4 regions of the Bacillus sp. FG16 genome follow, and region 2 is predicted to be linked to each of the others. Evidence: a T-box and tRNA genes for the amino acid it is inferred to sense, from the RefSeq annotation. Region 2 holds a T-box; the other regions hold tRNA genes.
What was found. The T-box of region 2 lies ahead of ileS2 (isoleucine--tRNA ligase). A T-box ahead of a tRNA ligase gene usually reads a tRNA of that ligase, here a tRNA-Ile.

Region 1 (3,219 bases), on a different contig from region 2:
CTGGGGAGGTGGCGGATTTAGTCAAACCCTCTACGATGCCATTCAACAATCCAACTCACTCTTCATTGCAGCTTCAGGAAATAATGGAACCAACGCAGATCAAACACCTATGTACCCTGCCGCATACAGCCTTTCCAACATTCTCTCTGTCGCTTCCATTACCAACAAAGGCTCTTTATCTTCTTTTTCAAATTACGGAAAAACTTCCGTAGATGTGGCAGCACCAGGCACTGATATCTTAAGCACACTTCCAAATAACTCCTATGGATTTTATTCTGGAACTTCCATGGCAACTCCTCATGTGTCTGGTGTAGCAGCATTGATTCAATCTGCCTACCCTTCCTATAGCCCTACCGAAATTAAAAACAAAATAATGAATAATACCTCGCCTCTTTCAACATTAACGAATAAAGTCTTAACAGGCGGTTTAATTAATGCTGGAAAAGCTCTTCAAACATACCAACCTATCTCTTATGAATCCGAGCCTAATAATGATATTGCCAGTGCAAACTCTCTACCTTTCAATAGGCCTCTTAATGGTTCTTTAAATCAAAATGATGCACAGGACATATTTAAAATAGATGTTCCTTCAAAAATGGATCTTTCAATTTCTGTACAAAACAAAAACAACATTGGATTAAGTTGGATTCTTGTTCATGCTTCTTCTCCCTCCGTATATGTATCCTATCCATCTACTAGTAATAACAATATCCTTGCAAGTACCTACACCGCTGAAAAAGGAACGTATTATCTCATTATTTATAATTATGATTCTCGACCTGGACAATATGAAACTCTAATCAAATAAACTTTTCTAAATTATGACAAAAACATCAAAAAATATAGATGAAACTGACTTCTGGATGTAATCAGAGAAACGCTTACAATTTCCTCCTTAAATTGGTATATTTACTTAATTTACAGGGCGATTGTATAAAGGTTGTTGAATCTATATGTTAGAGACTTCCATTTATTGAACAAAATGATTAATCCTATATTAAAGACATTATCTAAAATATCTTAAAAAATACCATGTTGGAAATGTATACCCTACCAGAAGAGGTTTTTACAAAAAATTATTTTTACCTTTAAAAAAATACAAAATGCCCATTTTGCATTTTAATACGCATGGTATAATTGCTTAGAAGATGTTGTTTATCCTATATGTGTACGCAATATGTATTAGATGACAACAAAACTTCCTACCAGCTCTAGCTAAGGAACACACACTCGAAAGGGTGTTGTTCCAAATTGGACCTTTAGCTCAGTTGGTTAGAGTAGGCGGCTCATAACCGTCCGGTCGTAGGTTCAAGTCCTACAAGGTCCATCTAATAAAAAGCACCTATCACATTCAAATCTGTACTAGGTGCTTTTTCTATCCCTACTTGCCAAAAAGCCTCCAGAATTGAGGCACAAAAAAACATCCCAGTTCACCCACCTTAGATTGCTTTCTGGCATATTACACCGTTTCACTACATAGACTCATACTACATGAGGAAACATCAACATTTCTTCATCCCGAAGAGCATCCTCCACTCAATCCGAGATGCTCTTTTCTGTATATTCCTCTATACCTCCATGCTATTCAGACATTCATCTTTTTTAATGCTTATTTTCCTCACTAATTTTTGTTATTTTTCCTACCGCTTCGCTATTTGAACGGAAATACTATATACTTCTTTTCTGAAAATCGATATACTCCAATGTATAAGCATCTATATCGGAGGGACTAGGTTGTTATATAAATTATGCTTGATCACATTACTATTCATACTAGGAATCACTTTGATTGTCGTTAGCTACTTTATACGCTCTTCCTTACTATTCGGGCTAGGTCTAGGAATTATCTTTAGTGTGCTCATCATGTGGTTGCCTGATATCCTTCTGTGGATGATTAAAGGAGGGTTCCCTCAAGAAGACATTCTTTTAGAAAAAAGCAAGGTGTATACTATCCTTGCTTTTTCTTTTCCTACTGTCCCACGTACACAAACGCTTCATTTGAATGTTTTTCCTTTATGGTTATTTAAACCGAAATATAAGCATAAATTTACGCTAATTTTTATTTTTAATAAATTATCACACCAAAGATTTGGTCACATATACTAAGAGTGATTCAGCATCGCTTCACATAGATGGTTCTATCACACAACAGTGTACTCCTGTCAAGAATCCGCTGTTTTTTTATTTTTCATGTTCATATTACTTCCACGTGTTACATATAATACCATGGCAAATCAATTTAGATATATATTTCTTTGTAATGTAAAAAAGAGCATTCCTCACACTCGCCAGGGGAATGTTCTTTTTAGTTTACTTCACATACACATAAACTTCACTTGTTACTTCTTATTTTGCATATAATCCAACATGATAACAAATAAGAATTATAAGGAATATTGAACTTGTAATGAGTGTTTTTTTTAAGAATTTTTCTCTGTTAAATATTGCGAATATCGCAGTACAACATAATGTTACACCCATAATTCCTAATAAAATATGTGAATTAAATTTGAGGTCAACTCCTGATACATATAATTGAAAAGAACATATTGCTATAAGCAAACAAATTAATGCCATTATACCAAATATTTTATTCATATACTCACCCCTGAAAAATTAATTACTATAAAAATAGCTGAGCTTTAAGAATCACTGATATAGGTTGATTGATATCCCAACATGCATTCAAATATACAGTCTATCACATTCTTGCAAATAAAATATACCATAAAAAGTCTTTTACTAAATGACTTTTTATGAGGTTTTCTTCTAAAATTTCTATGATAAAATCTCAATTGTCAGTTACCTATATATGGAAACGCAAAAAAATAACAATTAAATAAGAGGGGAATTTTAAATGAATACAACAAACCGAAAAATAGCTAGTTCAGCTATGGCTTTAGGCTTATTAACAACTTCACTTCCAACATTATCATTGGCAGAAGAAAAGCATTCTATATCTTCTAACAAGCCTACCCAACTCATTCAAACTCAGCAACCTAACTTAAAAGTTTTAAAGGATGACACGAATGAAAAAATAGTAGAAGCAAGTGATAATCGTATAGTTTCTACTTCTACATATGATAAAAAAAATAAAACATTAAATATCGTAACTAAAAATTTAGCTGATAATACTATATCTACTAAAACTGTTAATTTACAACATGCTAATTCCCTTTTAAATATTAGAAAAAAACGTGAAAGTTGGGACATTGAAGT
Region 2 (3,219 bases):
TGTTACAGCAACTGCTGTTGATAATGAAGAGTTAAACCAACCACGATACTGGTCAGATCCTTCTAAATATAAATCAGCTGGACGCTGTAAATCTTCGCGCTCTTCTAATACCGCTTGGTGAGAAGAACCTGAATCGAACCATACATCCATGATGTCTGTTTCTTTACGGAATTCGCCATTTGGGCTACCTAGATGTGTAAATCCTTCTGGTAATAGATCTTTCGCTTCACGCTCGAACCATACGTTTGAACCGTGTTCACGGAATAAATCTGCTACATGGTTAATTGTTTCATCCGTAATAATTGGATCACCATTCTCAGCATAGAATACCGGAATTGGCACACCCCATGCACGCTGACGAGAAATACACCAGTCACCACGGTCACGAACCATATTATGAAGACGAGTTTCTCCCCATGCTGGTACCCATTTTGTTTCCGCTACAGCTTCTATTAATTCTTTACGGAATGCTTCAATAGATGCAAACCACTGTGCTGTCGCACGGAAAATAATTGGTTTTTTCGTTCTCCAATCATGTGGGTATGAATGCGTAATGAATGTTAGTTTCAGTAAAGCGCCTACTTCTTCTAATTTTTCTGTAATTGGCTTGTTAGCTTTATCATAGAATAAGCCTTCAAATCCAGGTGCTTCATTTGTTAATACACCTTTATCATCAACTGGGCAAAGTACTTCTAATCCATACTTTTTACCAACAATGAAGTCATCTTCCCCATGTCCTGGTGCTGTATGAACACAACCTGTACCTGCATCTGTTGTTACATGATCTCCTAGCATAACTAATGAATCACGATCGTAGAATGGATGTTTTGCAACTGTGTACTCAAGTTCGCTACCTTTTACTGTCTTCACAACTTCAGCATTTTCCCACTCTAACGTTTTTGCAACTGTCTCAAACAGCTCAGAAGCAATAATATATTTCTCATCATTTACTTTTACAATGCTATATTCAAGCTCTGGGTGAACAGAAATACCTAAGTTTGCAGGTAATGTCCAAGGTGTCGTTGTCCAAATGATGTACTTTTCATCACCTTCTAATACGTTCTTTCCGTCTTTTACAGGGAATGCTACGTAAATAGATGCTGATTTTTTATCTTGGTATTCAATTTCAGCTTCTGCTAAAGCAGATTCACTCGTTGGAGACCAGTAAACTGGTTTTTGACCTTTATAGATATAACCTTTTTTCGCCATGTCACCAAACACTTTAATTTGTTGTGCTTCATAAGCTGGCTCTAAAGTAATATATGGATTATCCCAATCTGCACGTACACCTAGACGCTTAAATTGTTCACGTTGACGTTCTACTTGTTCATATGCATACTCTGCACATAACTTACGGAACTCAGCAACTGTCATTTCTTTACGTTTTACACCTTTATTTGTTAAAGCTTGTTCAATTGGTAAACCGTGCGTATCCCATCCTGGAACATATGGCGCACTAAAACCAGTCATTGATTTATAACGAACAATAAAGTCTTTTAATACTTTATTTAATGCATGTCCCATATGAATGTCACCATTCGCATATGGAGGTCCATCATGCAATACAAATAAAGGACGACCTTTTGTATGTTCTTGTACTTTTTCGTAAATATTCATTTCAGCCCATTTTTCTTGCATTGCAGGCTCACGTTTTGGTAAATTCCCACGCATTGGGAACTCTGTTTTCGGCATCAGTAATGTATTTTTGTACTCCATGCTCAATTCCTCCTTACATGTATAAAAGAAATACTTAAAAAACGGAATAAAAAAGAGACTTTCTCATCCCAAAAAGGGACGAGAAAGTCTCCCGCGGTACCACCCTAGTAGATTTTATACATATGTATAGAATCCTCTTATATTCTTAACGCGAATACACGCCTACGCTTACTCTATTTGTTCAGCGCGGAACTCCAGGGTGATATTCCCACTATCTCCTTATCCTGAGCTTACACCATCCTCAGTTCGCTATATAAGGTTTGAAAAGGTACTTATCCCTATCTTCGTTTTTCTTAATAAATATGTTGTTTAAAATTATATGTAATAATGAGAAAAACGTCAAGCTTACACTGTTTCTTCTTTCTTCAACAGTTCATCTACTTCGTCTTCTAACTCAATTAGTTTATCCCAATCATCGTTGTTTAACATTTCAAGCTGTGTTTCTAATAACATACGGAAACGAGTTCGGAATACTTTCGCTTGTTTCTTTAGCTCTTCAATATCAAAAGCAACTTTTCTTGATTTTACTAATGCTTCGTTAATAATACGATCTGCATTCTTTTCAGCTTCACGCACAATTAATTTCGCTTCTTTTTGCGCATTACGTTTTACTTCTTCCGCTGCTTCTTGTGCAACAACGATAGATTTGTTTAACGTATCTTCAATATTAGAGAAATGATCTAACTTCCCTTCTAACTGCGCAACTTTTTCTTCTAAAGCTTTTTTCTCACGAATGACCAATTCATAATCTTTGATAATTTGATCAAGAAACTCATTTACTTGATCTTCATCATAGCCACGGAATCCGCGACCAAATTCTTTGTTATGAATATCTAATGGTGTTAACGGCACAACGCCACCTCCAAGTAGTTATCTAAATTTCCTCTTTCAATTATATCTTTTCTTCGACAAAATAGGAGGATTTCCTTCTAAAAAACCAATCATTTTAGTATACCATACAAAATTCTCCATTTGTCGCGTTTTGTTCTACCTTCTACAGAAAATAATTTGCTTCGTCCATATCCTCTAACAGAAAAAACATCTCCTGGATAACATTCATAAGAAGTTTGCTCCACTGTTTTCCAATTGACTTTTACTAAACCATTTTTTATGAAAGGTTGTACTTTCTGTCTAGATAAATGTAACATTTCAGCTAACATAACATCTAAACGAAGTGAAGAAACCGTTCCAGATTTCTCCCCCCACGTTTCATGTATCTGTAGAATTTGTTCTCCTTGCACTGACACTAAAGAGACTTTTACTTTCCCTATTGATTGTAAGTTCATCTCAATATACGATACGATTTCTTTCGCAACTACAATTTGGGCACGATTTTCTTGCAGCAAAATATCACCACATTTTTCTCTCGTTAAACCAAGTGACATAAATGTACCTAATATTTGCCTATGTTCTAGCGTATAAAACTTGGAAGGATAGTCAATTTCTAATACTTCTACTTGAAATTCTTCTTCATTTAATTCTAGATAGTCTGGATAAATGAGT
Region 3 (3,219 bases), on a different contig from region 2:
ATGAATGGTTGGAGTGTAATTCCTACTGAAGAATTCGTTCAGGGTCATACAAATGTTGTACGAAAAGAACATGGCAAAGGTATTTAATTTTAGGAGATAAATTATGTCTAAAAGTTTTAATATGGATTCACATGATTATGAACAAAGTGCCGATATATTGAGGGTATTAGGGCACCCTATACGCTTGGAGATTATGCATACATTAATACGTAAAGGCCCACTAAATGTATCTGAATTGTGGAGAGCAGTAAGACTTCCACAGTCTACTGTGTCTCAGCATTTAAATAAATTAAAATCATTGAAATTAGTAAGTTATGATCGGAAGGGATTAGAAGTCTTTTATCGTGTGGACGATCCAACTGTTATTAAAATTATCAAAACATTAGGATTATAAATTTTCATTGGTAAGAATATGAAAGTATGATAGAATAAAGACAACTGTATATTGTGAGGGTGGTTGGTTATTAACTTCTTTCCATTTTGTGATGGAAGGAGGTGATAATCATGGAATTCATTGTAGAGCTTTTGAAGGAAATGGCAAAAGGGATTATACGTGAAGGATCTGCGTATTTTTTCAGAAAGCAATTTTTAGATAAAGAAAATGAAAACAATGAAAAACCCACCCTCAGCCGTGACAAGTTGAAAAAGTGGGTTTTGAAAAAATCTAAAAAGTAAGATAACCACTACCTTCACGGTAACAGTTACTAGGAGAGATGTTAGCGCATCTCTTCTTTTATTTTATGCATAAAAATAGTTAACTATACTTTGTTTGTACCATCATTATAACAAATATGTTTGAAAAAAGGCAACCCTCATTTCCAGATGTTGAATGGGGGCTGTCTTTTTTCGTTTTGTAATTTTGAATGTGAATCAAACGTAAGGATTAGTTATATACTATCATACAAAGTTTCGACATATATTGAGAAACTTCTGTTTTGCATGGTTATGGAATGAAAGGTTTATATGGTTTTATGAAATAAGAAAATATACATTGCCAAGACTAGTCCGTTAAGTAGTATTACTGGGATAATTAATAATGCTATAGAAAACATGGCTGCTGTAAGTAAGATTTCCAAAGAAAATCCCTGAAAGTTATTTGGTATGTATTCATATAAAATAGTGTATATAATCCCATCTATTCCGATAGATATTATTGACAATAGTACGAATAGAACTACTGCTTGAAATTTAGTATATTCTGTAGCTCTGTGCCCAAGAAACAAGCCAAGAATCAGTTGTGTGATTCCGAACGAAACAGCGATGGTTATAACATTGTGTAGAGAACCTACCATAGTTTCAGTATGTATGTAGTATAGTACAACTAAGATTGTGAAAATAGGAAAGGTAATTCCAAGAATCCAAAACGGCTTCTTCAATAATAGTCTCCCCTTTTTAATAAAATATGGACCTTATAGGACTCGAACCTATGACCGGACGGTTATGAGCCGTCTGCTCTGACCAGCTGAGCTAAAGGTCCATTGGTACGACTAGCTTTCCACACTAGTCGCCGTAATAACTATATGCATAAGTATTTTACCACATCTTTATACAAAAAGAAAAAACGCAATCATAACGAAAGCGTCTCTTCTTTGTTGGTAAACTATCTCATTAAGTAATAACAAGAAAGGGTTTCAATGCCTAACAGTATTTTACCACACATCCACATCGACAAATATTGAGAAAATTCAACATAGATAAAAGGTATATTATGGTGGAAATAAGTTAGATATATGAAAAACGTAAAAATTGGAGGGGATTATTCTCAGCCAATTTTTAATTTGGTAGATGTACAGACCACTTAAACCGCAATCATCTGTTAATTTCAGGTAATTGTATATTGAGAAAGTTTTTTTGGGGTTGCTAACTATGTTGTCGTATGTCTAAAAATGATATAATTACATGAGGTTAAAGGTATTTAAAACCATTGATACCAAAGGTTTTAGTAGAATTCCACTTTGATTTAACAGATGATTCTTAAGAATTAAGCAATTATATTGGAATTATTCGTAATGATTATTGAATACATGTACATTAATAAAATCAAACATACAAAATAAACTCGCAGAGCGTGTGTAAGAGATAGAGTGACCAAACCTCTGACACCGTTCACCTAACGCTACCTTAGGAAAACACTTCGCTACATACGAGTTCCTGCACATTTTAACATACATATGTCTTGTAGTACAGCATTCCTATGGAAAAAGTTAGGGTTGAGATCTTTTTATTAGTTCTAGGGGAGGGGGATAATATGCAAAGTGAATTACAAACAATTAAGGACGAAATGCATGCATTAATTTTAGCAAAAATGTCGATGAGAAAATTTGCTAAAATGCTAGGAATCGATAGAAAGAAGATTATTAAAGGTTTAACGGGACAAAGTAAAACAGAGATGAAGCTAGATGTATTTCTAAAAATTGTATATGCTCTTTATGAAGATCATGCATCGCGTAGAAAACGAATGAATCTTTTTATTTTAGAAGCTAAAACACCTTTAAATATCCGAAAGGGGTTGTGCTTTGCGCACGTTTGTGGCGAATATAACATTATTACTCAGCTCGTAGAAATGAATAAGGAAAATGCACAGGTGGAAAAATATTTGAAGGTCTATGATATATATAATCAGAGAAGTGAAAATAAATTAAAAGGGCAAGAATTGATTGATAAGGTAGAAGAGTCAGCCATATCTAGCGACCCGGAATGTCAAACGTTAATGAATTTAATATACATGGTTGCTATGTATGATCAAGATAATGCGAAAGCAACTGCACCGTATGCTGCATTAGCTTATAAAAATTTGCAAGAAATTGAGCAAAAATTCATACAAGATTGTTTAACCATCCAGTATAATGAAAGAATGGCATACCAATATTTATTGAATAATGATATCAAAGAAGCAAGAGAAAAATGTTATGACATAATAAACTGTGAATTAGAAGTGCCGATTTTAAAAGCTACCGCTAAAGGGTGCTTGGGCGAGACGTATATATATGAATGCCCCTTGACTGCGGAAAAGCATATCATAGAAGCGTTGTCTTGGCTTGAAGAAATTAAAGTCCCTAAACAATCACAAAAATTCTTTGCGTTTAAAACCACTTTAGCACATGTGTACTTGGAGTATAATTTTAATATAGATAAAATCGATTTTAATTACATACATGAAAATGAAGAAGCGTTATATGAATGTTTGCATGGAGACCGTGAGAAAGGTTTAGCTATGTT
Region 4 (3,219 bases), on a different contig from region 2:
CACGATTTCATAACGCCCTTCACATTCTCTTTTAGATAAAAAGAAGCTTAAGACGACAGCAATTGCAAATAGAACTAATGAAAGAAAGAATATAACAGTATAACCACTCCATTTCTCCATACGTGAAATTGTGTATCCTGCTGCTATTGGTCCGATCATCCCAGAGAAGGATGTAAGAAGTCCAAGAAACCCATTAAAGAAATCTCTTGTTTCTGGTTCTGTAATTTCAAATGTCAATAAGTTAAAAGCCAACCAGTAAAAACCGTATCCTACTCCTAAAAGAGCCCCCATTAATAAAATATACTGAGAAGCACTTTTCCCCGCTACTAAGACAACAATAAAAAAAATTGCGAGCGTTCCTACTCCTATTCGTAATAAAATCGAGCGATCGATACGTTTCGCTAATTTTCCCCCTACAAGAAATGTGAGAGGCTGTAATATAACGCTGGCCAAATTATACAAGCCAAGATTCACATAATTTTGTGTTTGTTTCCATAAATAAATATTTACAAACGTATTCGATAAAGAAATTGCGAGCGTGTATAAACCTCCTATAAGGAGCAATAACACTAAATCCCGATTCACTTCAACGTCACCAATTATATGTTTCCACTTCATACACAACTCTCCTTTACTTCATGTTCTAGTCTTCCAAAGACAAGCCCAATTATGTAAAAGGAAAGCATAGAAAAAAGCTAGGGGTTCTCCCCTAGCTTTTTTCTATATTTATTACAATTATTTTGCTTCTTGGTAACGTTTTTCAGCAGCGTTCCAATCTACAACGTTCCAGAATGCACCGATGTAGTCTGGACGACGGTTTTGGTAGTTTAAGTAGTAAGCATGCTCCCAAACATCTAAACCGATAACTGGCGTTTTACCTTCAGTTAAAGGAGAATCTTGGTTTGGAGTGCTTGTTACTTCTAGCTCACCATTGTTTACTACTAACCAAGCCCAACCAGAACCGAAGCGAGTTGCACCAGCTTTTGCGAATTCTTCTTTGAATGCATCGAAGCTACCGAATTTTGCTTCAATTGCAGTTGCAAGTTCACCTACAGGTTGTTCTCCGCCGTTTGGAGATAGGATTGTCCAGAAGAATGTATGGTTAGCATGTCCGCCACCATTGTTACGTACTGCTGTACGGATTGCTTCTGGTACTTCGTTTAAGTTTGCAACTAATTCTTCTACGCTTTTGTCAGCTAATTCTGCATGACCTTCTAAAGCAGCGTTTAAGTTTGTAATGTAAGTGTTGTGATGTTTTGTATGATGGATGTTCATTGTTTCTTTGTCAAAGTGAGGCTCTAAAGCATCATACGCATAAGGTAAATTTGGTAATTCGTGTTTTGCCATTGTTATATTCCTCCCAGTTTATGTATTGCCACTTAAGTGACATACAACTTCATTCTACCCTAATTGCCATAGGGTGCAAACAAATAAATCACATTGTCTTGCTATCATTAAAGTAGCAAAATTCCCACTTCTTTTCAATTAAAATGCTCATATATTCCGTAAAAAAAGCTTCCTTCTACAAGGAAGCTTCCTGCTAACATATAAACATGCGAAATGGATATGGACCCTGTAGGACTCGAACCTACGACCGGACGGTTATGAGCCGTCTGCTCTAACCAGCTGAGCTAAGGGTCCACAATTATGTATGTAACAACATATCAAATAAAGGAATTCCTATCGGATATATCGTTTAAGAAATGTAAGATAAATTTACCATATAGAAAAGAAAAGTGTCAATTGTATTTTTCTCATTTAAAAGAAGAAAGTTAATAAGAAGAAATTTAGTTATCTCCACTATATGTAAATATAATATATCTTGAGATTCTCTAGATTCCTACGTTACAATGATTCTATACATACATAAAGGAAGTGAATCTATGTCCATATTTACCCAATTCGTAAAAAGCATATACTCGCCTAAAGATATGGCGCTATTCCGTTTTCAAAAAATCGGTAAAACCATTTTGTATATTATGCTACTTTGCTTAATTACTACTATTCCAAGAACTTTCTTGTACGGTAGCTTTATCCAAGATAGTGTAAACATGGTAAATCAAGTCATCGATAAAGATTTACCTGATTTTAAAATTGAAAATGGCGAACTAAAAGCCGATATTGATCAACCTATTGAAAAAGAAGAAGGAAATGCACTTTTCGTATTTGATCCAAATTCAACAGACCTAGAAAAATATCAAAATAAAACAGGTTTATTTGTTTTAAAAGATAAAGTAGTCTCTATGGGAAATGGTCAAACACAAACGTATTCTTATAACGATTTGTTAGGTGCATCTCTTGAGAAAAAAGATCTACAAGAATTCATTTCTTTATTCGATAATATTTACCCAATTTTACTATTTGTCATCGGATTTTTAGTGTACCTATTCCAACTATTTATCACTTTTGTAGGAGTAACTTTACTGGCCTTCATCGGTTCTGCCATGAGCGGTCAACGTAAATTATCCTATAAACAAGTTTGGACACTGACTGCGTACAGTTACACAATCCCAACCATTTTCTTCATGATTATGGACTTATTCAAAATCGTCGTACCTGGGGCAACGTTCATTTATATCGCTGTTGCTTTAATCGTTCTGTACTTAACAATTAAAGAAGTTCCAAGACCGAAAGAAAAATAAGAACGAAAAAAATGCCTAAATAGGCATTTTTTTTTTGGACAAGCATATATTCCTAGCAAAGGAGTGAAGAATATGAAGAGGTTAGGTATATTCCTATTCGTGCTTGTTCTCGGTTATATATTTTATTACGATATAAAAATCGGTACTTTACCGATGTTAAGTTCATATAAAAAAACAACTGCTGCCCAAACGATTAAAAAAGAAAATACAGACAACCAACAAAATAAAGAGAACAAAACAGAAAAAGAAACGGATGTATCTTATAAAACAATTGAAGTAAAAACTGGTGAGACAGTTCTTTCTATTACAGAACAAATTAACAAGAAAAAAATTCCTTCCATAGAAAAAGTCATTGACGACTTTAAACAATTAAACAAAAGTACATCTGCTACAAAAATACAAATTGGAAAGTCTTATAAATTCCCGTTATATCAATAAGCTATCACTTAATCCTTGTCAATTACATAAAGGCGCTGATACAATAGTAAAAGTGAAACCGAGTACTTCGGTTTCTATAGCCCTATATCACGTATACTATCATTGATATGAGGGACTAAATAAGAAACTTCTTTTATAA

Region 1: it has a tRNA-Ile gene. The T-box ahead of ileS2 (isoleucine--tRNA ligase) is inferred to sense a tRNA for this amino acid. The anticodon was not compared.
Region 3: it has a tRNA-Ile gene. The T-box ahead of ileS2 (isoleucine--tRNA ligase) is inferred to sense a tRNA for this amino acid. The anticodon was not compared.
Region 4: it has a tRNA-Ile gene. The T-box ahead of ileS2 (isoleucine--tRNA ligase) is inferred to sense a tRNA for this amino acid. The anticodon was not compared.

Annotation. Positions count from the first base shown of each region.
Region 1 is NZ_JBMDKC010000035.1:2,639-5,857, reverse strand. It holds gene ACODS7_RS14640 (S8 family peptidase) at 1-808, shown strand, start outside; tRNA gene ACODS7_RS14635 (tRNA-Ile) at 1,254-1,327, shown strand; gene ACODS7_RS14630 (geobacillin-26 family protein) at 2,858-3,219, shown strand, end outside.
Region 2 is NZ_JBMDKC010000002.1:27,418-30,636, reverse strand. It holds gene ileS2 (isoleucine--tRNA ligase) at 1-1,716, opposite strand, end outside; T-box leader at 1,788-2,010, opposite strand; gene divIVA (septum site-determining protein DivIVA) at 2,062-2,568, opposite strand; gene ACODS7_RS01295 (YlmH family RNA-binding protein) at 2,658-3,219, opposite strand, start outside.
Region 3 is NZ_JBMDKC010000136.1:547-3,765, reverse strand. It holds gene ACODS7_RS28985 (hypothetical protein) at 1-87, shown strand, start outside; gene ACODS7_RS28980 (ArsR/SmtB family transcription factor) at 104-394, shown strand; gene ACODS7_RS28975 (hypothetical protein) at 505-675, shown strand; tRNA gene ACODS7_RS28970 (tRNA-Ile) at 1,404-1,477, opposite strand; gene ACODS7_RS28965 (AimR family lysis-lysogeny pheromone receptor) at 2,249-3,219, shown strand, end outside.
Region 4 is NZ_JBMDKC010000004.1:27,270-30,488, forward strand. It holds gene ACODS7_RS02815 (MFS transporter) at 1-618, opposite strand, end outside; gene sodA (superoxide dismutase) at 736-1,347, opposite strand; tRNA gene ACODS7_RS02825 (tRNA-Ile) at 1,568-1,641, opposite strand; gene yqgB (protein YqgB) at 1,884-2,642, shown strand; gene yqfZ (protein YqfZ) at 2,715-3,080, shown strand.